2 linked regions of the Pyxidicoccus trucidator genome follow. The protein of the gene in region 1 interacts with the protein of each later gene in a pairwise test. Links are inferred from orthologs where the notes say so. Each region holds a gene or a part of one and is shown on either strand. Other genes may lie near its edges. The genes, in order: G4D85_RS36480 and bioB.

Region 1 (14,379 bases):
ACCGACCAGTTGGTGGACCAGCTCCAGGGCGAGCTGGGCGACGAAGCCCGGGTGCCGCTCGTGTCCGGCCGCTCCGTCGTGGAGCAGCGCGAGCCCTTCCGCCTGGACCTGGAGATGCTGAGCCGTCCCTTCGAGCGCTTCCAGATTCCCTTCGCCAACGGCATCTCCGCCGCCATCTCCAAGGAGCACTCGCTGCTCATCAACATGGTGGGCATGGAGGACTTGGAGCGCATCCCGGACCCGTGCCTCCCGCAGGCCGGCGACGCGGACAAGAAGTGGGCCTTCGGCTACCTGATGCGCGAGATGGCTGGCCCGAGGGACCCGTCCGAGTTCACCCGGGAGTGGCTGCTCCAGCTGAAGGAGGAGCAGTTCGTCAACGGCTGGTCGGTGCAGGGCAGGCCTGACGTGGAGCGTCTCCTGGCGCAGTGGGAGAACCTCAGCGGCGGGGAGACGCTGGACATGGACATGGCGCCCTTCAGGCTGCTGTCCATCGTCAACCGGCTCGACCTGGCGGAGAGCTCCTTCTACGGCGGCACCGGCGCCGGCGAGGGCCGCTTCGTCTTCGCCTGGGTGGATGACTCGTGCCAGACGCAGGAGTTCACCGTCATCTTCGAGTACCTCATCCCGGTGCAGGGCTGCTTCGCCCTCAAGGACTGGGCGCGGCAGTGGAAGGAGCTGGACGAGCACGAGGTGGGGACACCGGATTACAACGCGAAGCTGGAGCTCATCACCGAGCAGTTCGCCAAGAAGGACGCCATGCCGGAGCGGCCCAACGGCAGCGCGCTCAACCAACTCCGCACCAATGAAATCGCGCTGGGTGGGGGCGAGCAATGGGAGCAGCGCGAGTTCAAGATTGACGGCGACGGGAGGCTGACCCAGGTCCCCGTGGCGCAGACTCCGGACATCACCCACCACAACACGAACCTGCTGAGGGACTACGTCAACGACAGGGAGTTCGCCATCCTCCTCGAGCGGAACGTCGTCCCCGCCATGTTCGACAGCACGGACTTCCTCGGCGGCTCGTCGCTCAACCCGTTCAACTTCTTCTGGCGTGCCACGGGCATCCACAACAACGAGACCCGGCACCACTTCTCGCTCAACACCTGCAACGGGTGCCACTCGGGGGAGACGGGCACGGACTTCACGCACATCGACGTGCAGACCGGCGCCCCGTCCCGCTTCCTGACGGGCACGGGCTGGCCCACCGCTTCCGGCCTCCCGGACCCCGAGCAGGCCCGCATCAATGCCAGCGGCGGCCCGGCCGTCTCCAGCTTCTACACGTACGGAGACCTGGACCGCCGCGCCGCGAACATGGACGACCTCATCCGCAACCCGTGCTCGTTCCGCATCTTCAACGTGCCCATCCTCGGCCACTAAGGCCAGAGCACCCGCGCCTGCCCGGCGGCCCGTCCTACACGGGCGGCCGGGCAGGTCTTGGGGTCAGGGCCCACCCATTTCATCGCGGGACAGTTCCTTCATACTGGGTGTGTCCGGAAGCGCGCGCCGGCCAGACCTCGCGCGGCGAAGGGGGGGACGTCCACCCGATGAAGAAGAAGCTGCTCGTGTTCGCCGTCGTCGCCGTGACGGCCTTCATTGTCTTTCGTCCGCTCGTGTCCAGGAATGACGAACTGGTGCGCCTCCGGGAAGACACCTACCGGGAGTGGGCGCAGATCGACGTGCTGCTGAATCGCCGGTACGACCTCATCCCGCGCCTGGTGGCAACAGTGAAGGGCTACGCGGGCCACGAGCAGTCCACCCTGGTGCAGGTGGCCGAGGCCTACAGCGGCTATACCCGCGCCTCCACCATCCCCCAGAAAATCGAGGCCTCGTACGAGACAGAGCGCCAGCTCCGCAGCCTCGCCCTCTGGGGACAGGTCCACCCGAACCTCAAGGCGGACACCCACTTCACCGAGATGATGCGGCAGCTCTCCAGCACGGAGGACCGGCTCGCCGACCAGCGCATGCGCTACAACTCCAGCGTCTCCGTGCTGAACAAGGAGGTGAAGAGCTTCTATGGGCGGCTCGTCGCGCGGCTGGCGAAGGTCGAGGCGGGCACCTACTACGAGCCCCCCGCCGAGACGAAGCTGGCCCCTCCGGTGCGCTTCTCGCCGGTGGCCACCACGACGCTCAGCGCGGGCGAGCTGCTGCTCAAGGGAACGATGGCGAGCGGCAAGACGCGCCACGCCATCCTCCAGCTACCGGATGGGCGCGAGCTGGTGGTGAAGCAGGGCATGGAGGTCAAGGAGGCCGCCGCCCGCGTCACCCATATCGGTGACTCCGAGGTCACCTTCCAGGAGACCGTCTACGACAGCGGGGGCCAGCCCCAGGTGCGCGAGGTGCGCATCCGCCAGTGACGGCCTTCCAGGTGCGGCCGACGCTCTCAGCGGAGGACCCACTCCACGACGAAGTCCGGCCCCTCCTGCTCCGCCCTGGCCCGGGCCAGCGCCTCGGGACGCTCGTCGCCTGCCCACAGGCCCATGAACTCGCCCACCAGCCATTGAGCCAGTGAGCGGGCCACGCGCTGCACGCCCTCACGCGGAACGCCAGACAACGAGCGCTGGGTCTCCGTCATCCCGCGCACCAGGCGCGCCGGCACCATCCAGCATTCCGCCCGGGGGAACGGCGGTGCCAGGAACAGGCAGAATGCCGCGTCGGTCCGCAGCAGCAGCGCGTCCAGGTGCTCACGCCCGAGGCGGAACGTCGGCAGCCACTGCCCTTCCCCACGTTGCTCCAGCTTCACCACCTGAACGAAGGCAACCCGCTCCGTGCGGATGAAGCCGTCCACGTTCACCTTGAGGACGAAGGCTACTTCCACGCCCGGAGGCCGCGGCGCGGGAGGTGCCTCCTGTGAGGGAACCGCGTCCTCTCCGACTCCAAGGTCATCAACCGCCGGACGCGTCCGCCGCACCGTGAACCCCAGCTCCAGCGGAGCCGCCTGTCCCTGTGCCAGCAGCGTGGACAGGTCCGCCTTCACGCGCTCCAGCTCGGCGCGAAGTCCTTCCAGCAACCCCGCCACCAGCTCCGCCGTGTCCTCACGGAACCGCTCCGGGTAGCGCGTGACGAAGTCAGACTCCACTCGCGCCACGGCCCCGAACAACAGCTCCTCCAGGTCCCTGTCACGCAGCCACGTCCGCCCACCCAGCGGCACGGCCCGCGTCACATGCAGATGCCGCAGCGCTTCGGTCAGCGAGGACGGCCCCACGCTTCCGGAGGGCTCTCCCGAAGGCGCCGCCCCGCCCTTCCCCGTCCCCTGCAACCACGTCTGCAGCGTCCTCACCCGGAACCGCACGCGAGACGACGGGTGCTCCTTCAGCTTCCGCACCTGCCGCCGGTCCGTCTCCGTCCGCACCAGCGCCAGCACCGTCAGCTCCGCCTCGGACGAGGCCGCCTCCGGCGCGCACCACAGGAAGAACTCAATCGCAGCCTTGCGCAGCACGGGCTTGCGCCCCATCCGCGCTGCAATCTCCTGCCGCCACGCCGCCAGCTCATCCATCCCCGGCCGCACCCCGCCCGCGCCGAAGCGAGGCCACAGCTCCGCGCACTCCTCCGCCAGCCAGCACAGGTTGTCGAACTCCGGCGCCCAGGGCTTCAGCTTCACGCGCACCCGGCTGCGTCGCTCGAACGCATCCGCCAGTCCCCTGCGCACCGCCGCGCGGAACAGCCGTTCCTCCAGCCACAGCAGCGCCAGCACCAGGCCCGGCTCACCTTTGCGCAGCGTCGCGTGGCAGTGGTCCAGGACGAAGCGCACGGGCCCCAGGTCCGACGAGGACTCGAAGTCGCCGCCCACCAGCGCGCCCAGGGCTCCACGCAAGCCATCCACCGGCGGCGCATCGAAGCGCGCCAGCAGCTCGCACAGGTTCTCCACCACCGTCGGCGGCCCGCCCACCTCCAGCGTGCGCGACAGCAACATCCCCGCCCGCGCGCACCAGTCCGGCTCCCTGCGCCCGCTCGGGTAGCAAGCCAGGAACCCGCTCATCCCGCTCCGCCCCTCGGGTGACGTCGCCAGCGAGAACAGCCGTTCCGCCAGCACCTCCGAGGCCTCCCGCCACGGAATCCGCGCGGCCCGCGAGCGGATGAAGTCCGCCAGCCTGTCCCGTCCCTCTTCGGGAGTCGTCGGCAGCAGCGCTCGGAGCTGCTCCAGCAACCCAATCGACTTCGCCCCCGGCCCAAGCACCTGCTTGAGGTCCACCTCCACCGTTCCCTGGAAGCGCAGCGCCCGGCCATCGAACGTGCAGGCCGTGTCCCCCACCAGCGCGAGCAGCGACTCCGGATGCCGCTTCAGGTAGCGCGTGAGCACGGTGGAGACGATGGCATCCGTCTCCCGCAGCACTCGCTCCGCGCCTTCCGATTCCCCCGCCTCCTGCAACGCCCCGAGCACCGACTCCTGCCGCCACAACAACCGCTGCAACAGTCCCACCGGCGGAGCCGCATACGGCCACAGCAGCTCACCGCACGACGACAGCAGGAACAGCAGCTCCCCCGGAGCCCGTGCTCCCGAGTCCAGCCGAGTCCACGCGGCGACCTGGGCCAGGGTGCGCTCCTCCAGCGAGGCTCCGCGCACCCACTGCGCGAAGGACTCGCGCCACTGCGCGGACGCCGCCACGGCCTCCGTCGCCGGAGTCCCTGTCACGCCTTCGTAGAGCGGCCGGAGCGACTCCGGCCACCCGGCCTCACCGGACGGCTGCATGGTCTCTCACGTGCTTCACGTTACCGCACCCGAGGGAAGCGCCGCCTCGGTGGACGGGGACAGGGTGATGACCACGGACTTCGACGTGGGCGTGCGGCTCTTCTCCGCGAAGCTGTCCACGGGCACCAGGACGTTGGCCTCCGGGAAGTACGTGGCCGCGCACCGGCGAGGGATGTTGTACGGCACCACGCGGAACCGCCGGGCCACGCGCGTCTCGCCCTGGAAGTGGCTCGTCAGGTCCACCACCTGTCCTTCCGACAGGCCCAGCTCCTTCACATCCGCCGGATGCAGCAACACCACGCGCCGCCCGTTGCGGATGCCCCGGTAGCGGTCGTCCAGTCCGTACACGGTGGTGTTGAACTGGTCATGGGTGCGAATCGTCATCATCAGCAACTGCCCGGGTGCCAGCTCCAGCCGGGGCAGCTCGTGCACGGTGAAGTGGGCCTTGCCACTCGCCGTGGTGAACCGGGCCTCGCGCGGGCCGTTGGGCAGGTAGAAGCCTCCAGGCTCGCGCACGCGGCGGTTGAAGTCCTCGAAGCCGGGGATGACGCGGGAGATGAGCTCGCGCACGCGGTCATAGTCCTCCACCAGCCACGACCACCGCACCGCCGAGCGCCCACCGAGCACCGCCGCGGCCAGCCGCGCGACGATGACAGGCTCACTGAGCAGGTGCTCCGACGCCGGAGCCACCGCGCCACGCGACGCGCTGACGACGCCCATGGAGTTCTCCACCGTGACGAACTGCGCTCCACCCGCCTGCACGTCGCGCTCGGTGCGGCCCAGGCACGGGAGGATGAGCGCCCGCCGCCCGTGGACCAGGTGCGCGCGGTTGAGCTTGGTGGACACCTGCACGGTGAGCCGCGTACGTCGCAGCGCCTCGGCGGTGAGCTCCGTGTCCGGCGTGGCGGACAGGAAGTTGCCGCCCATCGCGAAGAACACCTTCACGCGCCCGTCGTGCATGGCGTGGATGGTGTCCACGACGTCCATGCCATGGTGGCGCGGAGGCTCGAAGCCGAGCTCCCGCGACAGCGCGTCCAGGAACTCGGGCTTCGGCCGCTCCCAGATGCCCATGGTGCGGTCGCCCTGCACGTTACTGTGCCCACGCACCGGACACAGGCCCGCGCCCGGCTTGCCGATGCTTCCGCGCACCAGCGCCAGGTTGACGATCTCCTGGATGTTGCCCACCGCGTTCTTGTGCTGCGTGAGCCCCATGGCCCAGCAGTAGATGGTGCGCTCGGAGCGCGCGAGGATCTCCGCCGCCGCGACAATCTGCTCGCGAGGCACCCCGCTTCCCTCCACCACGTCCTCCCACCGCACCGCGCGGACGTGGGCCGCCCACGCCTCGAACCCGAGCGTCCGGTCCTCGATGAAGGACTTCGCCACCACCGTGCCGGGCCGCGCGTCCTCCATCTCCAGCAGCGCCTTGCCCAGTCCCTGGAGCAGGGCCACGTCGCCGTTGATGCGCACCTGGAGGAACAGCGTGTTGAGCGCGGTGCCAGGACCGATGAGGTGCAGCACGTCCTGAGGGTGCTTGAAGCGGTTGAGCCCCGTCTCCGGCAGCGGGTTGATGGAGACAATCTCGCAGCCCCGGCGCGCGGCGGCCTGGAGCGACGTGAGCATGCGCGGGTGGTTGGTGCCCGGATTCTGGCCGATGACGAAGATGGCGTCGGCCTGGTCGAAGTCCTCCAGCGTGACAGTGCCCTTGCCAATGCCAATCGTCTCGGAGAGCGCCGTGCCGCTGGACTCGTGGCACATGTTGGAGCAGTCCGGCAGGTTGTTGGTGCCGAACTGCCGCACGAAGAGCTGGTAGAGGAACGCGGCCTCGTTGCTCGTGCGTCCAGAGGTGTAGAAGCACGCCGCGTCCGGGGTGCCGAGCGCGCCCAGCTCCTCGGCCACCAGCGCGAAGGCGTCGTCCCAGGAGATGGGCGTGTAGTGCGAGGCGCCCTCGCGCAGCACCATGGGGTGCGTGAGGCGGCCCTGCTTGCCCAGCCAGTGGTCCGTCTGGTGGGACAGCTCGGCCACGCTCCACTGCTGGAAGAAGTCCGGCGTCACGCGCGCCGTCGTCCCCTCTTCCGCCACGGCCTTGGCGCCGTTCTCACAGAACTCGGCCACCGAGCGGTGCCCCGGGTCCGGCCATGCGCAGCCCGGACAGTCGAAGCCGTGCTGCTGGTTCACCTTGAGCAACAGCCGGGTGCCGCGCACCGGGCCCATCTCGCCCCAGGCGTGCTTCAGCGAAGACACCACGGCGGGGAGGCCGCCAGCCACCTCGGCCACCGGACCGACGTGGGGAGCGCGCGGCTCCTCGGGCGGCTGGGCGCTCGGCGGCACGGGGGCGAGCGTCGCTCCCGGCGCCTCCTGAGGCTCCTGCTCGTTCCCATGTCCGCCAGCCATGATTTGCCCTCCAGGCGCCAGGCGGCCGGCGACCCGGCCGTGGCGGGCGCGAGTCTACCCCTACCGGGCAGGTTCGAGGGCCCCAGCCACACGCCAGGGCCCGAGCGGTCGCCCATACCCGGGGTGTGGTCCAGGGCCCGGAGGCATTCCGGGGGCCGTGCCGCCTGGCGGGACAGCGGGCATGGCAGGGGCGCGTTGCCAGGACCACTCGGGGTCAAAAACCTCAGTCGAGGCCAGAGCGAACGCGACACGTAAGGAGGCAACGCGATGAACGGCAGGCGTGACGATGGCCGTGGGCAACGGCCCGGGGAGAGGGAGCTGCGCAGGGGCCAGCAGGTGGAATACCAGGCAGGCCGGCGCGGGTACGACGACAGGGAGCGCCAGCGGGACTGGGACGAGCACGGGTACGAGCGCGGCCCCGAGCGACTGGGCCTGGATGACCGTGACACGGTGCGCGCGGACTGGGACGAGGAGCTCGACTACGAGCACCCCTCCCGCGACTTCGACCGCGACCGGGACTTCCGCTCGCTGGAGGGTGACAGGGACCGGCGCGACTACGAGCAGGACCGGGACTTCGGCCGCGCGGCCCGGGAGCTGGACCGTGCGCGAGAGCCGGGCCGGGACTTCAACCGCGACCGCGAGCTGGACCGCCGCGCGCGCGAGTTCGACCCCGAGCGCATCTCCCGCCGGCCCGAGTACAGCCCGAGCGGCAACTACCGCGCCTACCAGGACGAGCCGCGAGCGGAGCGTGAGCGTCCCCGCCGCTACGGAGACGAAGGGGTCCGGAGCAGTCCCGAGCGCGGGCGGTATGGCTCCGGCCCGCGTGGCCCCGTAGGACGGGATGAGCGGGAGTCCCGGCGCCCCGTCGGGCGGGACTTCCGCTTCAGCGAGCGCGGTTTCCGGGGCGGCACCGACCGCTTCTCCGAGGACGACGCGCGCTACGGTGGCCGACAACCCGGGGGCCATGGACCGGGCATCGAGAACATGGCGCCGCCCCGGGTGGGCTACGGCACCAGCCCGTCCCGCCAGGACGACCATGAGATGGGCCACGGCGGCTTCCTGGGTGGCACCTACCGCTCCCGCCAGGAGGCCCACACGCGCCCCTCCTCCCCCGGCCGGGGCCCCAGGAACTACCAACGGGGGGACGACCGCCTCCGCGCGGACCTGTGCGACCGCCTGATGCAGGGGTGGATGGACTCCTCGGATGTGGACGTGAAGGTGAAGGACGGCGAGGTGACGCTGTCCGGCACGGTGCGCGGCCGCGACGAGAAGCGCGCCATCGAGGACGCGGCCGAGGAAGTGCTCGGAGTGAAGGAGGTCATCAACAACCTCCGCATCAACCGGGCCGAGGGCGCCCTGCGTCATCAGGCCTCCCAGGAACCGGTGCAGCAGCCCGGCGCGGACACGGGTGACGACCGCGGGCTGCACTCGTGACGTGAAGTCCCACCTCCCCGGAGAGGGCGCCACATCGCCGCCGCCCTCCCGGGGGGGTGTGTCCGCGCGCCGGAAGACACCCCGCGAACAGGCCTCACCGCGCTGTGCCCCCGCCGCGCGGGTTCGGGTAGTGTGCCGGGCCTTTCCGCCAGCCACACCCCAGGAGCCTGTACATGTCCCGCGTCATCCGTGCCACCCGTGGTTCCACCCTCTCGTGCAAGGGCTGGGTCCAGGAGGCCGCGCTCCGGATGTTGATGAACAACCTCGACCCGGACGTCGCCGAGCGCCCCGAGGACCTCGTCGTCTACGGCGGCACCGGCAAGGCCGCCCGCGACTGGCCGTCGTTCGACCGCATCGTGTCGAGCCTGCAGAGCCTCGGTGACGAGGAGACGCTGCTCGTCCAGTCCGGCAAGCCCGTGGGCGTCATGCGCACGCACCCGGACGCGCCGCGCGTGCTCATCGCCAACTCCAACCTCGTGGGCCACTGGGCCAACTGGGAGCACTTCAACGAGCTGGAGAAGAAGGGCCTGATGATGTACGGCCAGATGACCGCAGGCTCGTGGATCTACATCGGCACGCAGGGCATCCTCCAGGGCACCTACGAGACGTTCGCCGCCGCCGGCCGCTTCCACTTCGGCAGCGAGGACCTGGGCGGCCGCCTCATCCTCTCCGGCGGCCTGGGTGGCATGGGCGGCGCGCAGCCGCTGGCCGCCACCATGAACAACGCCGTCTTCCTCGGCGTGGAGATCGACCCCACCCGCGCCCAGCGCCGCGTGGAGACGCGCTACCTGGACGTCGTCGCCAAGGACCTGGACGAGGCGCTCGCGCTGGCGAAGGACGCCCAGCAGAAGCGCATCGGCCGCTCCATCGCCATCATCGGCAACGCGGCCTCGGTGTTCCGCGAGCTGTACCGCCGTGGAATCAAGCCGGACCTCGTCACGGACCAGACGAGCGCGCACGACCCGCTCAATGGCTACATCCCCACGGACCTGTCGCTGCAGGCCGCCGCCGAGCTGCGCACTCGCGACCCGGAGGGCTACGTCCGCCGCGCTCGCGAGTCGATGATCATGCACGTGGAGGCGATGAACGACTTCCAGCGCGCCGGCAGCCACGTGTTCGACTACGGCAACAACCTGCGCGGCCAGGCGAAGCTCGGCGGCATGGAGAACGCCTTCGAGTTCCCCGGCTTCGTCCCCGCGTACATCCGCCCGCTCTTCTGCGAGGGCATGGGCCCGTTCCGCTGGGTGGCCCTCTCCGGAGACCCGGAGGACATCCGCGCCACGGACCGCGTGGTGCGCCAGCTGTTCCCCCAGAAGGCGTCGCTCCAGCGCTGGCTGGACATGGCGGGAGACCGCATCGCGTTCCAGGGCCTGCCGGCGCGCATCTGCTGGCTCGGCTACGGCGAGCGCGCGAAGGCGGGCCTCGCCTTCAACGAGATGGTGCGCAAGGGCGAGGTGAAGGCCCCCATCGTCATTGGCCGGGACCACCTGGACTGCGGCTCGGTGGCGTCGCCCAACCGTGAGACGGAGGCGATGAAGGACGGCACGGACGCGGTGGCGGACTGGCCCATCCTCAACGCGCTGGTGAACGCCGTGAATGGCGCCTCGTGGGTGTCCTTCCACCACGGCGGCGGCGTGGGCATGGGCTACTCGCTGCACGCCGGCCAGGTCATCGTCGCGGACGGCACGCCCGAGGCCGCGCGCCGCATCGAGCGCGTGCTCACCAGCGACCCCGGCATGGGCGTGCTGCGCCACGCGGACGCGGGCTACCCGGAAGCCATCGAGGTGGCGAAGCAGCGCGGCGTGAAGATTCCCGGCATCACCGTCTGAGCCTGGAGGCCGCCATGCACCGCACGCGCTCGAGGTCCCTCCTGGTGCTGATCGCCGCGCTCGCCGCGCTGGCGGGCTGTGCCCCCACGGCCATGGGCCCCATGGTGATGCGCCTGGGGCCCGGGTTTCCGGACAAGAACCTCGGCCAGCTGGGGGTGCGTACGGGCCCCCGGCTCAGCGCCCCCCTCGCCGGTGCCCAGCCGTTCCTCGGCGAGGGAGACCAGTTCCGGGGTGACGACGCCAGCTTCTCCACGCAGCAGTGGGGCATGGCGCTCGACGCGGCGATAACGTGGCCCCTGTCCGAGCGGCTGCACCTCCACACCGGCATCCAGGGGGAGTTCTTCCTCCCCCTGCCCCTCCCCGGCTACGGGCTCTACGCGGGGGCCTCGTACTACGTGGGCTCCGAGCGGCTGGGACTGGCCCCCGCGATGGCGCTGCGCGGGGCCACGGACTTCGGGCTCAACACCCGGGGCGGCCCGGGGAGCATGTTCGGCGCGGAGGCGTCGTGCGCCTTCACGCTCCAGCCGGAGAAGAACGTGTCGCTGGGCCTGGTGCCTTTCTTCGCGTGGCACGTCATGGGCTCGCGTGAGGCCTCGGACACGGCGGTGTACTACGGCGGCGTGGTGGCGGCGCGCTTCACCTGGGGCTGGCTGGACAACGTGGAGCTGTCCGGCGGCTTTGGCCGGGCGAAGGCCGGAAGCGGGGCGAGCTGGAACGTCCCCATCATGGGCGTGCGAGGAGGTCGCTGACACATGGACGCGCTGGAGCTGCTGGTCCGCAACACCTCCGAAGTGCTCAAGGTGGAGGGCACGCACCGCGAGAAGGCGGAGCACGCCCTCACCCCTTATCCTGGCGCCTGCGTGGGTCTGCGCTCGGGCCGCGTCGCGTATGTGGGGCCGGAGTCGGAGCTGCCCGACGGCGCGGTGGACGCCAGCACCGAGCTGGTGGACGCCCGGGGCGGCTTCGTGGGCCCTGCCTTCGTGGACCCGCACACGCACCTCGTCTTCGCGGGGGAGCGCTCCGCGGAGTTTGATTTGCGCAACCAGGGCGCCACGTACCTGGAAATCGCCAAGGCGGGCGGCGGCATCGTCAGCACGGTGCGGGCCACGCGCGCCGCCAGCGAGGACGAGCTGGTGAAGCTCGCCCTGCCCCGCCTCCAGCGTCTGCTGGCGCATGGCGTGACGGTGGCGGAGGTGAAGAGCGGCTACGGGCTCGACTTGGAGAACGAGCTGAAGATGCTGCGCGTGGTGCGCCGGCTGAACGGGCTGACGCCGGTGGAGCTGGTGCCCACGCTGCTGTGCGCGCACGCGGTGCCCGAGGAGTACCGGGGGCGGCGCGAGGACTACGTGCGGCTGTGCATCAACGAAATCCTCCCCGCCGTGGCGCAGGAGGGCCTGGCGCGCTTCTGCGACGTCTTCGTGGAGGAGAGCGCCTTCACCGTGGACGAGGCCCGCCGCATCCTCACCACCGCCCGCGCCCTGGGAATGATTCCCCGGCTGCACGCGGACCAGCTCACCGCCTGCGGCGCCTCGGAGCTCGCGGCGGAACTTGGAGCCGCAACGGCCGACCACCTGGAGCAGCTGACGGAGTCGGGCCTGCGTGCGCTGGCCGAGGCGAACGTCACCGCCGTACTCGTGCCCACCTCCACACTGTTCCTGCGCATGCGTCCCTATGCCCCCGGGCGCAGGTTGCGTGATGCGGGCATCAACGTTGCTTTGGGTTCAAACGTGAATCCTGGCTCGGCCATGAGTGAAAACCTGGCCTTGGCGCTGGGGCTGGCGTGTCTGGAGAACGGGCTCAGCGCGGCCGAAGCCTACTGGGCCGCTACCCGAGGCGCCGCGCTCTCGTTGGGGCTGCAAACACATGGGCGCCTGTCCGTGGGAGACCCGGGCGACCTGGTGGTCTTCAGCTGTGCTTCGTACCGGCATCTGCCCTACCATCTAGGAGTAGGTCACGCGCGGGTGGTGGTGAAGACCGGACGTGTCGTCGTCCGGCAGGAGATGAATTCCTGCGCGTGAAGTGGCGTCGCTTTGACAGGCGACGTATTCCGGTGAGACACGAGAACTTCTCGTCGGGGCCGGGCTGTATAGATACCTGCCGCTTGCCATGTGCCGACTCTTTGGATTCCGTTCATCGACGCCCGCAGCCGTTCACCCTTCGCTGGTGACGGAGAAGAACTCGCTGCTCATCCAGTCGCGTGAGCACAAGGACGGGTGGGGCATTGCCGCCTACGGTGCGGAGCCTCTGCCTCTCGTCGCCCACGGTGTGGGGCCCGCGCACAGCGACCCTGACTTCGAGCGCGTGAGCAGCCGGGTGTCGTCTCACACGGTGGTGGCGCACATCCGCCTCGCGTCCGTGGGCGCGGTGGAGCTGCGCAACTCGCACCCCTTCCACCATGGCCGCTGGTCCTTCGGGCACAACGGGACGGTGCGCGAGTTCGCGAGGCACCGGCCCGCCGTGGAAGCGCTCATCAGCCCGAGCTTCCGCCCCAACATCAAGGGGACGACGGACAGCGAGCGCTGCTTCTACCTGTTCCTTACCCGGCTGTCGGCCAGGCACTCGCTCGAGCACCCGGTCCCTGTGGAGTCCGTGGCCCGCGCGGTGGCGGAGACGATGTCGCTGGTGGCGGCGATTACGGACCAGCCCGGGGACCCGAACCGCTCGGCGATGAACTTCCTGGTGACGAACGGCGAGGTGATGGTGGCCTCGCGCCGCAACCGTCCGCTCCTCCTGTCCACGGGGCCGAGCTGCGGTGGGGTGGCGGGGCTGCCTCCGGTGGGCACGCAGGTGCCGCAGTTCGTCGTCGCCAGCGAGTCGCTGTGCGGTGGGCCGTACTGGGGCACGGTGGACGAGGAGGACGTCATCGGAGTGGACGCGCGCCTCGTGTTCCACCGCTGGCGCGTGCCCGAGCTGGCCGGGGGGGATTTGTTTCCGCCCGTGAATCCGGGCGCTCCGCAAAACGCGGCGTAAGCGCCGGGTGTGGCGCTTCTCTCTTGAGCGCCGCACACGCGAGGGAGCGTCCCTGATGCGCTTCAGGTTCCTCGCGCGCTGGAGGCCGCTCTCGTGATGCGCGCGGATGCACTCGCCGCGCGCTGGAACACCCCTGACGGCCAGCGCCGACGCGAGCAACTCATCGCCATGGGCCTGCGAGGTCCCTGGCGAGAGGTGCTGGTCGGCTTCCCCGGCACGGAGGCGCTGGGGGGCAACCTCGGAGGACTCCGGGGCATCGACCTGACGCAGCAGGAGCTGAGCGGCGCGGACCTCGTGAGGGCGCGGCTGGAGGGCGCGGTGCTGGAGGACTGCGGGCTCCAGGACGCGCGGCTGGAGCTTGCGACGCTGTCAGGGGCCTCGCTGCGCCATGCCCGGATGGAGCGCGCGAACCTGACGGCGTGTGTGGCCCTGGGCGCGAGCTGGGACGACGCGTTCCTGGAGGGCGCGGTGCTCACGGCGTCCAACCTGACGCGCAGCTCCTTCCGCCGTGCACAGCTGCGAGATGCCCGGTTCGACAAGGCCACGTTGCAGCTCGCGGACCTCCGCAACGCGGACCTGCGGGACACGAGCCTGTACTTCTGCGACCTGGAGGACGCGCTCCTCACGTGCGCGCGGTGGGAGCCGGAGCGGGTGTATCCGTATTCGGCCCGGGACTTCGTGCGTGAGGCGCGGAGGGCGGGCTACCCGTCCTTCATCGAGCCCATCCTGATGCTTCAGGGAGGTGCTGGGCTCCTCCGCCTCACGAACCGGCGAGCCCTCCTGCACATCGAGGCGGGGGTGGACGCCAGCTCCGACCTGGATGCGGAAGTGAGCTCGATCTTGAAGGAACGGAACTGGCGCATGCACATGGTCGCGGCGGCGGCCGTTGTGCTGGGGGGCGCGAACGAGCACACCCTGGCGGCCCTGTGGGACGTCCTGGACCGGTGGAGCTGGGCCCATCCTCAGCTCACGGTGGCGTTACTCCTGAGAGACCCTGACTTCGAGGAGCGCGTGCGAGCCCGGATGCACGCCGCCAGCCCGACCCGCCCAGAGAAGGCTGGCACCCCG
Region 2 (14,564 bases), on another replicon or contig:
CACGCCCGTCAACGCCAGCAGGCACACCACCACCAGCGAGCTCACCTCGATGGGGATGGTGTCGAGCGAGAACAGCACCAGCGCGACGACGACGATGCCGAGGACGATGGCGATGGTCATGAGCCCGCTCCCATCCTGCGTTCTCCCACCGTGTGGGGTGAGCCCCTGGCGCACTGCGCCGTCAACTACTGGATGCCCGGTCGCTGATAAGAGGAATTAGCGGAGCCCTGGCTGGTGAGCCGGTTGACTGCCGGACGCCAGTTGCATTCCCGCCCTCCTTCCAGAAGGTTTGTCGTCTCTCCCGTTGGTAGGTTCCGCCCTCTTGGGACCGCACGCGGGAATCCCTATTTCGAGACGACACGAGGATACTTCGATGGCTTCGACGCAAGTGGCGGCGGTGGGCGACAAGGCCCCCACGAAGAACCCCACGCTGCTGGCCTGGGTGGCGAAGATGGCCCAGCTGACGCAGCCGGATAACATCGTCTGGTGCGACGGCTCCGAGGAGGAGAAGAAGCGCCTGACGGACCAGGCGGTGAAGGAGGGCATCCTCATCCCCCTGAACCAGCAGAAGCGGCCCGGCTGCTACCTGCACCGCTCCAACCCCAATGACGTGGCGCGCGTCGAGCACCTCACGTTCATCTGTACGCCCAACAAGACGGACGCCGGCCCCACCAACAACTGGATGGACCCGGACGAGGCGTACACCAAGCTGAGCCAGCACTTCGACGGCAGCATGAAGGGCCGCACCATGTACGTGGTGCCCTACGCCATGGGCCCCATCGGCAGCCCCTTCACCAAGATTGGCGTCGAGCTGACCGACAGCGTCTACGTCGTGCTGAACATGCGGATCATGGCCCGCATGGGCAAGCAGGCGCTGGACATGCTGGGCGACAGCGACGACTTCAACCGCGGCCTGCACAGCACCGGCGACGTGAATCCGGACCGCCGCTACATCTGCCACTTCCCCCAGGACAACACCATCTGGAGCTTCGGCTCGGGATATGGCGGCAACGTGCTGCTCGGGAAGAAATGCCTCGCGCTGCGCATCGGCAGCTACCTGGGCCGCGAGGAGGGCTGGCTCGCCGAGCACATGCTCATCCTCGGCGTCACCAGCCCCAAGGGTGAGACGACCTACGTCGCCGCCGCCTTCCCGTCCGCCTGCGGCAAGACGAACTTCGCGATGATGATTCCTCCGGCCGAGTACAAGGGCTGGAAGATTGAGACGGTCGGCGACGACATCGCCTGGATGCGCCCCGGCCCGGATGGCCGCCTCTACGCCATCAACCCCGAGGCCGGCTACTTCGGCGTCGTCCCCGGCACCAACTACAAGACCAACCCCAACGCGATGGAGACCATCGCCAGGGACACCCTCTTCACCAACGTGGCGATGACGGCCGACGGTGACGTGTGGTGGGAGGGCAAGGACGGCGAGGTGCCGGACGAGCTCACCGACTGGCAGGGCCGGCCCTGGAAGAAGGGCAGCACGGAGAAGGCGGCGCACCCGAACAGCCGCTTCACCGCGCCCATGTCCAACAACCCGGTGCTCAGCTCCAAGGCCAATGACCCGATGGGCGTGCCCATCTCCGCCCTCATCTTCGGCGGCCGCCGCTCCAACACCGTCCCGCTCGTCCTCCAGGCCTTCAACTGGACGCACGGCGTGTTCCTCGGCGCCACCATGGGCAGTGAGACCACCGCCGCCGCCACCGGCAAGGTCGGCGTCGTGCGCAGAGACCCCATGGCCATGCTGCCCTTCTGCGGCTACCACATGGGCGACTACCTCCAGCACTGGCTGGACATGCAGAAGTCCATCCCCCAGCTGCCGAAAATCTTCCAGGTCAACTGGTTCCGCCAGGACAAGAACGGCAAGTTCATCTGGCCGGGCTTCGGGGACAACATGCGCGTCCTCGAGTGGATCGTGAACCGCGTCCACGGCCGCGTCCCCACGAAGGAGACGCTGCTGGGCTGGGTGCCGCGCTCCGACGAGGGCCTCAACCTCAAGGGCCTGGACCTCGCCCCCGAGGCCGTCCTCGAGGCCACCTCCATCAAGGAAGACGAGTGGAAGGCCGAGCTCAAGAGCCAGGAGGTCTTCTTCGAGCAGCTGGGCACCAAGGCCCCCGAGGCCCTCATGCTCCAGCGCAAGCTCCTCATCTCCCGCCTGGAGACGTAGGCGCCCGCCTGTAGCGCCTTGAAGCCCTCCGGGGCCGCTTCCCGCCTGGCAGCCAGGCGCGGGGCGGCCCCGGTGCTTTTCACGGGAAGTGAAGTCGCCGACTTCGCCGGGCGGGCGGCTCCGGGCTAGGCTTGGGGCCATGAGATTGGCTTGTGTGTTGACGGCGGCCCTGGTGCTCGCGCCCCCCGTGGCGCTCGCCCAGCGCGGGGCCAGGAATACGACGTCCCTCATCCGCGAGGGCGAGCGGCTGTACCAGGCCGGGAAGTACAAGGAGGCGGCGGAGGCGCTGAAGAAGGCGCACGAGGCGTCGCCCAACCCGAAGCTCATCTACAACATCGCCGTCGCCCTGGAGAACGCGGGCGAGCTGCGCGAGGCGCTCTCCTTCTATCAGCAGTACGTCGGCAACACGGAGGGCACGGACCCCACGCTGCTCAAGCGCAGCGCGCGCGGCATCGACCGGCTCCAGGTCCTCCTCAAGAAGGAGGAGCAGGCCCAGGCCAGCGCGGACGTCGAGCGCCAGAAGCTCCAGGCCGAGGCGGACGCGGCACGCCGCCAGGCGGAGGAGGAGCAGCTGGCGGCCCGGCGCGCCGAGGAGGAGAACCGGCGCCAGCAGGAGGCCGAGTACGCGCGCGCGCTGAAGTCCTACAAGCGCCAGCGCATCGCCGCCTTCGCCGTGGGCGGCGTGGCGGTGGCCGGCGTGGGCGCCGGGGTGCTCTTCGGCATGCAGGCGCGCGACGCGCGCGAGCAGTTCGACGCCGCCACCCGGCTCGAGGACAAGCAGGCCCGCGCGGACGACACGAAGAGCAAGGCGCTGCTCGCGGACATCGGCTTCGGCGTGGGCCTGGCCGGGGCGATTACCGCCATCATCCTCTACCCGAAGGAGGGGCCGCCCGTGGAGGGTGAGGTACGGGTGACGCTGGCCCCTCGCGGCGTCGGCGCCGGAATGGAGGTCAGCTTCTGATGCGCGCACTGAACCTGATGACGTGCTGCACCCTGCTCCTGGCCGGCTGCAGCTTCACCACCGCGGGCGGCCTCACCGAGTGTGAGTCCAGCGCGGACTGCGACACCGGCCAGGTGTGCGACACCAGCGCCGGCTTCTGCCTGCCCCAGCCCGTGGGCTGTGGCGACGTGTTCGACCCCACCAAGAACCCCAACGCCATTCCCATTGGCGCGGCGCTGCCCTTGACGACCTCCGAGGGCCCGGATGAGTCGGAGGAGCAGGCGCTCAACTCCATCAAGCTGGCCATCGAAGAGGTCAACCAGCGCGAGGGCATCAACGGCCGGCCCTTCCTCCTCTACATCTGCGACACCGGCTCCGACGCCGCGCGGGCCCGCGAGCAGGCCGAGTGGCTGGTGAACGAGAAGGACGTGCCGGTGGTCTTCACCTCCGGCAGTGCGCAGACGATTGCCGCCTCCAGCGTCACCATCGCCGCCGGCGCGCTGATGATGACGCACACCTCGACGAGCCCGGACATCGCCACGCTGCCCGACAAGACGCAGGGCACCGCGGGCCTGGTGTGGCGCACGGCGCCCTCGGACACGCTGCAGGGCCGCATCATCGGCGACCTGCTCCAGGGCGACATCGCCGTGGCGGGCGGCGCGACGCCCTTCGCCGGCACGGACAACGTGGTCATCGCCTACGTGGACGACCCGTACGGCCAGGGCCTGTTCGGCGTGACGCTCCGCCGGCTCGTCGAGCCGCGCGTCACCTCCGCGCAGTACAAGCGCAATGGGGACGTGAGTCCGGCGGTGACGGCCATCACCAACAACCAGCCCGACGTCACGGTGATGGTGGGCTTCTCCGAGGACAACGCCAAAATCATCAGCCAGCTCGTGTCCCAGGGCCGGACGGGGCTGAAGTGGTTCTTCACGGACGCCGGCAAGGACCCGGGCCTGTTCACCTCGCTGGGCGCCAACAGCAGCCAGGTCACTGGCGCCTACGGCACCGCCCCGGCCCAGGCCCGCCCCGGGGACGACGTGTACCGCCAGTTCGCCAACCGCTTCGAGGCCGCCTACGGCAAGGACCCGGGCCAGTTCTCCTTCACCGCGCACGCCTATGACGCCATGTACATGGTGGCCCTGGGTGCCGCCTACGCCGCGGGCGCCGACGCCGCCAAGCCCCAGCCCATCACCGGGGCCCGCATCGCCGAGGGCCTGACGCGCATGACGCCCGTCGCGGGTGTCTCCGCTCCCCCCTTCTCCCTGGGCTTCAACGACTTCACCAGCGCCCGGAACGCCATCCGCACGGGCACGGTCATCAACGTGAAGGGCGCCAGCGGCGAGCTGGACTTCGACAACAACACCGGCGAGGCCCCGTCCGAGTACGAGCTGTGGCGCGTGGTGAACGGCGCCTTCGAGACGGTGCAGCTCATCAACCCGCCCGCGGACTGACGGGGCCCTCCCCCAGCACCCGCGCCAGCACCTCCACGGCGGCGGCGAACACCTCGGGCTGTGGCAGCAGCGACAGCACGAGGAAGGCGCCGCCGCCGAAGTCGTAGAAGAAGCCCGGCTGCGCCAGCACGCCCGCGTCCAGCAGGGCAAGGCACGTGGCCTCCTCCCCCGGCTCCCGGGGCAGCCGCAGCACCGCGCTCCACCCGCCGTGCGCGGGCACCACGTCCCACGTGGCGCCCACCGGGCGGGCCGCGACGAGCCGCTGGCGGTTGCCCCTCACGCGCTCCAGCACCGCCGCCTGGAAGCGGGGCACGTGGCCCAGCAGCGCCGGCAGCGCCAGCTGCACGGGCGTGCCCACCGGCAGGTACGTGTCCGCCACCCACTCCAGCCGGGCCAGCGCCTCGTCCCGCAAGGCGGGCGGGCCGCCCACGTGCGTCCAGCCCAGCTTGAGGCCGGGCAGGCCGGCCACCTTGGACAGGCCGGACAGGGCGAAGGTGAGCGCGGGCAGCGCGCGTCCGGCCACCGTGGGCACCCGGCCCGGCTCGGCGTCCCACGCGAAGTCGCTGAACACCTCGTCGGAGACGAGCGCCAGCCCGTGGCGCGCGCACGCGTCCGCCAGGGCGGCCAGCTCGCCCTCGTGCAGGTAGTGGCCGGTGGGGTTGCCGGGATTCACCACCAGCACCGCGCGGGTGCGGGCGTCGCGCGCGGCCTCCACCTCGTCCACGTCCAGGCCGAAGCCGTGCGCGCGGGGCAGGCGGTAGGGCCGCGTCTCCACGCCCTCCAGGCGCGCGAGGTGCTCGAAGAGGGGGTAGCTGGGCGCGGGGACGAGGACGTTGTCCCCCGGCTCGCACAGCAGCTTGAAGAGCCAGCCGTAGGCCTCGCTGGTGCTGGCCGTCAGCACCAGGTGCTCGGGCGAGACGGCCGCGCCCCGTGCCGCCAGGTGCGTGGCCAGGGCCTCACGCGCGGAGAGGAGGCCCGGGGCCTCCGGGGCGTAGCCACAGGCGCCGGGAGGGGCGAGCAGGGCCTCCGCGGGGGCGGGCAGCCCCACGCGCGTGGGGTTGGACTCGGTGACGTCCAACAGCGGGCGCCCGCGGGCGCGGTGCCGGGCGAGCGCCTCGGCCAGCGGGTTGGGCGTGCGGGGGAAGTCGGAGCGCGCGGAGAAGCCGCTCACAGGCCCGTCTGCAGCATGGCACTGGCCACGCGGCGGATGAGCTCCCTGCGCACTTCCTTGCGGCAGTGCTCGATGGCCTTCTCGTGGGGCCTCGGCAGCTCGGGGTCTCTGGCGCGCAGGGCAGTCCGCAGGACGAGCTCGACCTTGGAGGGCTCGATGTGGAACAGCCGAGGCCCCTCCTTCTGGAGGAAGTAGCTGAGCCCCCTCTGGTCGATGAGCTTCTTGAAGAAGCGCCGGACGTCCGCGTGGAACGTGAGGTCGATGATGTCCGCCATTCGCAACGCGTTCTCGCGCGGAAAAAACGGCGCGTCCATTTCACGGCCATGTCACCTGAAAACTTGCGCGACCTGTAGCACTGGCCCTCTGGACGAAACGCGCCGGAGGCCGATTTTCCGGCCTCCGCGCGATCAGGGCATCAGCGGCTGGAGCGCGCGGCGGAACGCGGCGTGCCGTCGCCGCGCGTCAGGCAGGTACGGCACCGGGCCCAGCACCGGCACGCCGTGGCGCTCCTCCAGCAGCAGGCGGTTGTCGCGCTCCGACGCGTCTCTCGCGGGGGTGCCGCGCGACAGCAGCACGGCCTTCACGGGGATGCGGCGCGCGGTGAGCGCCTGGAGCGACAGGGCCGTGTGGTTGAGGGTGCCCAGGCCCGCGCGGGCCACCAGCAGCACGGGCAGGCGCAGGGCGGCGATGAGGTCGATGACGTCGTGCCGCGAGTCCAGGGGGACGAAGAGGCCGCCGGCCCCCTCCACCACCGTGGCGCCATGGGAGAGCCGCTTCCAGGCGGCCAGGGTGACGTCCCAGTCCGGCTCCCGGCCCAGGCGGCGCGCGGCCACGCCGGGGGCCAGGGGCGCGCGGAATCGGTGGGGACAGAGCGCGTCCACGGGCAGCGTGCTGCGCGCGGCCTCGCGCAGGGCCAGGGTGTCGGCGGGGGCGCGCAGGGAGGCGCAGCCGCTCTCGTAGGGCTTGAAGCCCTGGGGCTGGAGGCCCGCATCCGCCAGCAGCGACAGCAGCGCGCACGAGGCCTGCGTCTTGCCCACGCCGGTGTCCGTGCCGGTGACGAAGATTTGGAAGGGGCGGCTAGCCATGGTGCACTCCCACCCTGCGCAGGGCGTCCAGCGCCAGGTCCACGTGGCCCACGGTGTGGGCGGCGGAGAGGCAGAAGCGCAGCCGGCTGGTGCCCTCGGGCACGGTGGGCGGGCGGATGGCCTTCACCAGCACGCCCGCCTCGCGCAGACGGCGCGCGGCGTCCAGGGCGCGCTCGGGCTCGCCGAGGATGATGGGAAAGACGGCGCTGCGGGCTTCGGCGCGCAGGCCCAGGGCGCGCAGTCCGGCGGCGAAGCGGCGGATGTTGCGCCACAGCCGCTCGCGCAGGGCCGGGTCTCCCTCCACGACGTCCACGGCGGCCTCGGCGGCGGCGCACAGCGCGGCGGGCAGCGCGGTGGAGAAGACGAAGGGGCGCGCGCGGGACACCAGCAGGTCCGCCACCGCGCGCGACGTGGCCACGTACGCGCCCATGACACCCAGCGCCTTGCTCAGCGTGCCCATGCGCAGGTCCACCCGGCCCTCCAGGCCCAGCTCCTCGCACAGGCCGGCGCCCCGGGCGCCCAGCACGCCCGTGGCATGGGCCTCGTCCACCATCAGCGCGGCGCCGTGCGCTTCGCACGCTTCGACGATATCCCGCAGCGGGGCCACGTCGCCGTCCATGGAGAAGACGGTGTCGGTGACGACCAGCTTGCGCCGCGCGGGCGTGTCCGCCAGGGCGCGGGCCAGGGCCTCCACGTCCGCGTGCGGGTAGACGACGACGCGGGCGCGGGACAGGCGGCAGCCGTCCACGAGGGAGGCATGGTTGAGGGCGTCGGAGAAGACGGCATCCCCGGGCCCCACCAGCGCGGGGAGGATGCCGGTGTTGGCGGCGTAGCCGCTGTTGAAGAGGAGGACGGCCTCGGCGCGCTCGAAGGCGGCCAGCCTCGCCTCCAGCTGGTGGTGGGCGGACGTGTCGCCCACGACGAGCCGGCTGGCGCCGGTGCCCATACCGTACCGCTCCAGTGCTGCTGCGGCGGCGGCGCGCGGGGACGGCGACGCGGCCAGCCCCAGGTAGTCGTTGGAGGAGAAGTTGACGAGCGTCTCCCCGCCCACGCGGACCACCGGGCCCTGGGCCGACTCCAGCGGCTCCAGGTACCGGCACAGGCCGCGCGCGGAGAGGGAGGACAGGTCCTCCCGCGCCCACGCCGAGGCCACGCCTTGCGCCGCAGGCCCTGGCGTTTCAGACACGGAGCCCGCCAGCGCCACGGCTTCCTGAGCTTCAGACACGGAGCCCGCCAGCACCACGCCCTCGGGCGCGCTCCCCTGCCCCGGCTCCAGGGCCACCGCCGCCTTCGTGCCGCTCACGCGCGGACCTACCCGTCCCGCCGCGGCTCCAGCGGGCGGATGCCGGCCTTCTCCAGCAGGGCCATGTCCTGGCCGTACTCGGGGTTGCCGGTGGTGAGCAGCTTCTCGCCGAAGAAGAGCGAGTTGGCGCCCGCCATCATGCACAGCAGCTGCGCCTCCTCGTTCATCTGCTGGCGGCCCGCGGACAGGCGCACCATGGCCTGGGGCATGAGGATGCGGGCGGTGGCGATGGTGCGCACCATGTCCACCGTGTCCACGCGCGGCTGCTCGGCCAGCGGCGTGCCCTCGACGGCGACCAGCGCGTTGATGGGCACCGACTCCGGGTGGTGGTCCTGGTTGGACAGGGTGCGCAGCAGGTTGCAGCGGTCGTCCACGGACTCGCCCATGCCGATGATGCCGCCGCAGCACACGGAGATGCCGGCGTCGCGCACCCGGTTGAGCGTCCGCAGCCGGTCGTCGAAGGTGCGGGTGGAGATGATGTCGCCGTAGTGCTCGGGCGAGGTGTCCAGGTTGTGGTTGTACGCGGACAGGCCCGCCTCGCGCAGGCGCTTCGCCTGGCTGTCGGTGAGCATGCCCAGCGTGGCGCACGCCTCCATGCCCAGGGAGCGCACGCCGCGCACCATCTCCAGCACGCTGTCGAACTGCGGGCCGTCCTTCACCTCGCGCCAGGCGGCGCCCATGCAGAAGCGGGTGGCCCCGGCGGCGCGGGCCTTCGACGCGGCCGCCAGCACCTCCGGCACCGCCATCAGCTTGTCCGCCTTGACGCCCGTCTTGTAGCGGGCCGCCTGCGGGCAGTACGCGCAGTCCTCGGAGCAGCCGCCCGTCTTGATGGACAGCAGCGAGCACAGCTGCACCTTGTTGTCCTGGAACACGGAGCGGTGCACCGTCTGCGCCCGGTGGACCAGGTCCAGCAGCGGCATCCCGTAGATGGCGCGGACCTCGGCCAGCGACCAGTCATGGCGCACGTCCACGCCCGGGGGCGGCGGCGCGGCCGTGTGGGAATGACCGTGGAACGACTCGCTGGGGGCGGAGGTGTCGGGCATGGGCTCCTCGGCAGGCATGAGGAGCGCGAACGTGCGCGGGCGCCGGGAACTTGTCAACGCATCTGAGCGAGGAGGTTGACGACTTTCCCCAAGACAACGGGCCGGCACTGTCCGGGGAAGCCCCCGGGGTGCCGGCCCTGCCCTCTTCAATCCTTCAATCGAAGCTGGCGCTAGACACGTACGCGTCGGCGCCCGCCGGCCATGCCCACCAGGAACAGCACCAGCAGCGCGCCCAGCACGGAGAACAGCAGCCCCGTCGGGTGCAGGTCGAAGATGCGGCCGTCGCTGCGGAACAGCGAGGCGACGAAGCCGCCCACGAAGGAGCCGGCGACGCCGAGCAGCGTGGTGGCGATGAGCCCCATGGACTGGTTGCCCGGCATGAGCGCGCGAGCGATGAGGCCGGCCAGCAGACCGATAACCAGGAAAGCAATGATCCCCATGACTACCTCCCTTGCTTGGGAGCGGCGCTGCGTGCGCCACTCACTTGGAAGCAAAGTGGGTGGCCCTCCCCGGAGGTACAACTTGACAGCCGGGGGTTGACACTGAGCTTGCCTGCTCCCCTGTCTGCCCAACCTGTAAGGGCGTAAAAACGTCAGGGTTCCGCGCTATGCCCCACCCATGGCGAAGGCGAAGACGCACTACTCCTGCCAGGCGTGCGGGTACCAGACGGCGAAGTGGCTCGGGAAGTGCCCGGACTGCGGCGCGTGGAGCTCACTGCTGGAGGAGACGGAAGCAAAGGTGGACGACAAGCGCCCGGCATGGGGCGCGTCGGGCGGCGCGTCCCGGCCGGTGTTGCTCAAGGAGGTGAGCGGCGAGACGGAGGTGCGCCGCCGCACGGGCATCGCCGAGTTCGACCGAGTGCTGGGTGGCGGCGTGGTGAGCGGCTCGCTGGTGCTGCTGGGCGGAGACCCGGGCATCGGCAAGTCCACGCTGCTGCTGGCGGCGCTGGACAAGCTGGCCCGCCACGGGCCGGTGCTCTACGTGTCGGGTGAGGAGAGCCTGCGGCAGACGAAGATGCGCGCCGAGCGACTCCAGGTAGCGGGCGACGCCATCCACCTGTTCGCGGAGACGGACGCGGAGCGGGTGCTGGCGGCCACCGAGGCGCTCAAGCCGCAGGCGCTGGTGGTGGACTCCATCCAGACCATGTACCTGCCGGAGCTGGGCAACGCGCCGGGCAGCATCACCCAGGTGCGCGAGGTGGCGGGCCGGCTGATGGCGTACGCCAAGCGCACGGGGGTGCCCACCTTCCTCGTGGGCCACGTGACGAAGGAGGGCTCCATCGCGGGCCCGCGCGTGCTGGAGCACATGGTGGACACCGTCCTCTACTTCGAGGGCGAGCGCGGCCACCCGTTCCGAATCCTGCGCGCACACAAGAACCGCTTCGGCTCCACCAACGAGATTGGCGTCTTCGAGATGAAGGGCGCGGGGCTGATGGAAGTCACGGACCCATCCGCCCTCTTCCTCTCCGAGCGTCCGCTGGGCAAGTCCGGCAGCGTCGTCACCAGCACGCTGAACGGCACGCGGCCGTTGCTGGTGGAGGTGCAGGCGCTGGTGGCGCCCACGGGCTACGGCACCGCGCGGCGCACGGCCATTGGCGTGGACGGCAACCGCGTGGCGCTGCTGGCGGCGGTGCTGGAGAAGAAGGAGGAGATTCCGCTGGTGGGCTGCGACCTGTTCGTCAACGTCGCGGGCGGCATGCAGCTCAACGAGCCCGCGTGTGACCTCGCGGTGTGCGCGGCGCTGGTGAGCAGCCTGCAGAACCGGCCGCTGGACGCGAAGACGCTGGTGCTGGGCGAGGTGGGCCTGGCCGGCGAGGTGCGCGCGGTGGGCCAGGTGGAGCCCCGGCTCGCCGAGGCGGCGAAGATGGGCTTCCAGCGGGTGGTGATGCCCGCCGGCAGCGCGCGGAGGCTGGACGGCGCCGTGAAGATGAAGGTGGTGGGCGTGGAGACGCTCGGCGAGGCGCTGGCGGCGATGTTCGACTGAGCCGGCCGCCCACCGACGGCCTCCCGCCGCGCTGCTCGCTTCGGCCTGAGCCGAAGCGAGCGGGGGCCACGCCCGTGCTCCCGGACTCGGCGCCTACGGTGCCGCGGGCGTCTTGAACTCGGGGATGAGCTCCCCGGTGAGGCGGATGCTCTTCATGACCTTGTCATGCGGCAGGGCGCCCACCTGGTGGAAGGACATCAGCGCGTCGATGCCCAGCGCCTCGTAGCGCTTCAGGCGCGTGCGCACCTGGTCCTGGGTGCCGACAATCAGCGAGTCCTGCTCGCTGAGCACCTCCCAGACCTGTCCGTCCGGTACGTCCTCCCCCCCGACGATGCGGCCGAGCAGCCGCTGCGCCCGGGACTGCGGCGCGTTCGGGTCCTTCTTGCGCATGAACTGCCCCGTCAGGCCTCCACCCGCGGGGTCCTTCGCCAGCGCCTCCAATTCGGCCGCCGTGCGCATGAAGACCTCCTTCGCCTCGAAGAAGGTGAAGGAGCCATTCGTGTACCAGGCCGCGGCCTTCGCGGCGCCGTTCTCCATGGCCTCCCGCTCGGTGTCCGCGCAGTGCACGAAGGTGAAGAAGGCGACCTGGTTGTTGACGAACTCGCCCACCGGCTCGCACCGCGTGCGCAGGGCCTCGCGGTAGATGTGAATCATCTCCGCGACTTCCTCGGGCGAGGCCCAGAGCGTCACGCCCAGCGCGCCCACTCCGTTGCGCCCCGCCTGCTCGAATGACGCCGGGCTGGAGCACGCCTGCCACAGCGGCGGGTGCGGCTTGCGGTACGGCTTGGGAATGACGCTGATGTCCTTGAGCTTGTAGTCCGGGCTGTCCCAGGAGAACTTCTCCCGGGTCCACATCTTCGGAACCATCTCGAAGGCCTGCTGCATCTGCCCGCGCGTGGAGTCCGGGTCGATGTTGAAGGTGCGCCACTCGGGGATGGTGCTGCGGGCCAGGCCGAGCTGGAAGCGGCCCCCGCTCAGGTGGTCGATGAAGGCCCCGCGCTCCGCGATGCGGATGGGGTGGTTGAAGCGCCCCGGCGCCAGCACCGACGAGTGGCCCACGTGCAGGTTCTTCGTGCTCATGGCGATGGCCGTGAGCATGCACTCGGGCGCCGAGCTGTAGCTGAACTCCACGGCGGTGTGGTGCTCCACCTGCCACCAGACGCCGTAGCCCATCTCATCCGCCAGCTTCGCCTGCTCCAGCGTCTCCTGGATGAGCCGGTGCTCATGGTCCGGACCGGTCCAGTGCTCCTTCGGGTGCTGCATCTCCGAGAAGATGTCGAGTCTCATGTCCCCCTCCTCTTGTTGACACGGGTGCGCCCGCCCTCCGGGGCAGGGCTCCGGCAGCGTAGACCAGGCGGGCAGGCAGCCGAGATACCCCTGTCGACAAAGCGGTAGGCGTCCAGGCCACATCGCCCGGCGTGACGACAGCGGTGTACGATTGAAACAGCCGGGCTCCCCGAGGGAGCGGGCCCGGGCACCACCGGAGTGAAGCAGACACGCCATTCATGCAAGCCATTGGCTCCCCGCGCGAGCCCCAGGCGCATTTCCCTCTGGGAACCAATGCCTTGCACGCCTGTCTCCCCGCCACGCCGGGGGCCGTGCGAAGTGCCGAAATGACTCACCCCATGCCTTGAAAGTCGACGGCGGCCTTTGATGTTTGTGCCCCCACTTGCCAGGCACCCCTTGCACGCCCCGCCATCATCGGCGCGGCGGTTGAGCCATCGAGAGCCCCTTCCGTTCCTTGTGTCCGGAGTAGCGGGGTCCACGGTCGCTCACATTCCCTGGCTGCTGGAGCACCATGAGAAAGCAGCTCAAGTGGTTCATGTTGGCAGTCGGCGTTCAGGCCACCGCGTGCGGTGGCGCGTCCGACTTTCAAGGCACCACGCCCGAGGTCACCACCCCGGAGGTGTCCACACCCGAGACCGCTCCACCCTCCGAGTCCGCGCCCGGCGACGTCGAAGCCGCCGCGGTGGACTCGAACACCCTCTTCGCGGACGCGCTCGGCACCGGCTGGACGGACTGGTCCTGGGCCACGCGCAACCTCGCGGCGACGTCCCCCGTCGCCTCCGGCACGCGCGCCGTGTCCGTCACCTTCGGCCCCTGGTCGGGCCTCTACTTCCACCACGCGGGGGTCCCCACCACGGGGCTCGAGTTCCTGGAGCTCCAGGTCCACGGTGGCGTGACGGCCAACCCGGCCCTCACCGCGTATGCCACCGTCGCCACCCAGGCCCGCCCCACGGTGGGGGTGAACCGGTACTGTGACGGTGGCACCATCAAGGCGGGTGCCTGGACGCGGTGCCGCGTGCCCCTGTCCGCGCTCGGCGTCACCAACGTCACGCTGGACGGCATCGTCCTCCAGGAGGGCGCCGGCCGCACGCTGCCGGTGATGACCTTCGACAACCTCCGCCTCGGCACCTCCGTGGCCGCGCCGCAGGGCGTGAGCATCACCCTCACCCCCACCAGCGCGTCACTGGCGACGGGCGCCACGCGGACCTTCACGGCCACCGTGACGGGCAGCACCAACAAGGCCGTCACCTGGTCCATCCAGCAGGGCGCGTCCGGCGGCACCGTCACCAGCGCGGGCCTGTACACCGCGCCGCAGACGGCGGGCACGTACCACGTCATCGCCACCAGTCAGGCGGACACCACGAAGAAGGCGTCCGCCACCGTCACCGTCACCCGGCCTCCGAGCGGCGGCACCGGCAAGTGGGTGTCTGGCTATTACACCGGCTGGAACGCGGACCTGTACCCCCCGGAGAAGGTGGACTTCAGCGCGATGACGCACATCATCGTCGGCCGCGCCACGCCCCGCACGGACGGCACGCTGAGCACGGCCTTCGACAACTCGAATGGCCCGGCCATGGCGCGCACCCTCGCCACCCGGGCCCATGCGGCCGGTCGCAAGGCCATCATCATGGTCGGCGGCGCCGGTGAGCACGCCAACTGGGTGGGCGCCGCCAGCAACGCCAACCGCGCGAAGTTCGTGCAGAACCTGCTCTCCGCCATGGACAGCCTCGGCTACGACGGCCTCGACATCGACTGGGAGCCCGTCGAGGCGGCCGACAAGCCCAACCTGCTCGCCCTGGTGAAGGAGCTGCGCGCGGCCCGGCCGGGCATGCTGCTCACCTTCCCCATCGGGTGGATCAACACCAACTTCGCCTCCGACGTGGACCCCTGGTTCGCCCAGCTCGCGCCCTACCTGGACCAGATCAACATCATGTCCTACGAGATGATTGGCCCGTGGGACGGCTGGCAGTCCTGGTACACCTCCGCGCTGTACGGCCACAACGGCAGCCACCCGACGTCCGTCTCCGCCAGCCTCAATGGCTGGGTCGCCGCGGGCATCCCCAAGGCCAAGCTGGGCATGGGCATCCCCTTCTACGGCATGGCCTGGCGCAACATCACCGGCCCCTACCAGAGC

What was found.
Region 2: the proteins of G4D85_RS36480 (region 1) and bioB interact in binary tests that used the Escherichia coli proteins (3 or more experiments, as listed by UniProt). The link is inferred for Pyxidicoccus trucidator from one-to-one orthologs.

The regions. Positions count from the first base shown.
Region 1 is NZ_JAAIXZ010000017.1:78,013-92,391, forward strand. What follows is about bases 11,611-14,379. They hold G4D85_RS36480 (class II glutamine amidotransferase), read left to right. Parts: upstream 11,611-12,447; coding sequence 12,448-13,311; downstream 13,312-14,379. Other genes in these bases: hutI (imidazolonepropionase), read left to right, coding at 11,611-12,359; G4D85_RS36485 (pentapeptide repeat-containing protein), read left to right, coding at 13,408-14,379. In the rest of the region: G4D85_RS36440 (choice-of-anchor X domain-containing protein), read left to right, coding at 1-1,377; G4D85_RS36445 (pilus assembly protein PilP), read left to right, coding at 1,545-2,354; G4D85_RS36450 (hypothetical protein), read right to left, coding at 2,381-4,687; G4D85_RS36455 (FdhF/YdeP family oxidoreductase), read right to left, coding at 4,703-7,078; G4D85_RS36460 (BON domain-containing protein), read left to right, coding at 7,346-8,512; hutU (urocanate hydratase), read left to right, coding at 8,686-10,341; G4D85_RS36470 (hypothetical protein), read left to right, coding at 10,356-11,090; more of hutI, read left to right, coding at 11,094-11,610.
Region 2 is NZ_JAAIXZ010000001.1:736,082-750,645, forward strand. What follows is about bases 7,144-10,097. They hold bioB (biotin synthase BioB), read right to left. Parts: upstream 9,161-10,097; coding sequence 8,126-9,160; downstream 7,144-8,125. Other genes in these bases: bioF (8-amino-7-oxononanoate synthase), read right to left, coding at 7,144-8,000; G4D85_RS03200 (GlsB/YeaQ/YmgE family stress response membrane protein), read right to left, coding at 9,331-9,600; radA (DNA repair protein RadA), read left to right, coding at 9,779-10,097. Also shown: G4D85_RS03155 (SLC13 family permease), read right to left, coding at 1-120; G4D85_RS03160 (phosphoenolpyruvate carboxykinase (GTP)), read left to right, coding at 374-2,167; G4D85_RS03165 (tetratricopeptide repeat protein), read left to right, coding at 2,307-3,128; G4D85_RS03170 (ABC transporter substrate-binding protein), read left to right, coding at 3,128-4,558; G4D85_RS03175 (pyridoxal phosphate-dependent aminotransferase), read right to left, coding at 4,539-5,729; G4D85_RS03180 (hypothetical protein), read right to left, coding at 5,726-6,004; bioD (dethiobiotin synthase), read right to left, coding at 6,137-6,814; more of bioF, read right to left, coding at 6,807-7,143; more of radA, read left to right, coding at 10,098-11,143; G4D85_RS03210 (LLM class flavin-dependent oxidoreductase), read right to left, coding at 11,237-12,430; G4D85_RS03215 (glycosyl hydrolase family 18 protein), read left to right, coding at 12,942-14,564. UniProt on the Escherichia coli protein: Catalyzes the conversion of dethiobiotin (DTB) to biotin by the insertion of a sulfur atom into dethiobiotin via a radical-based mechanism.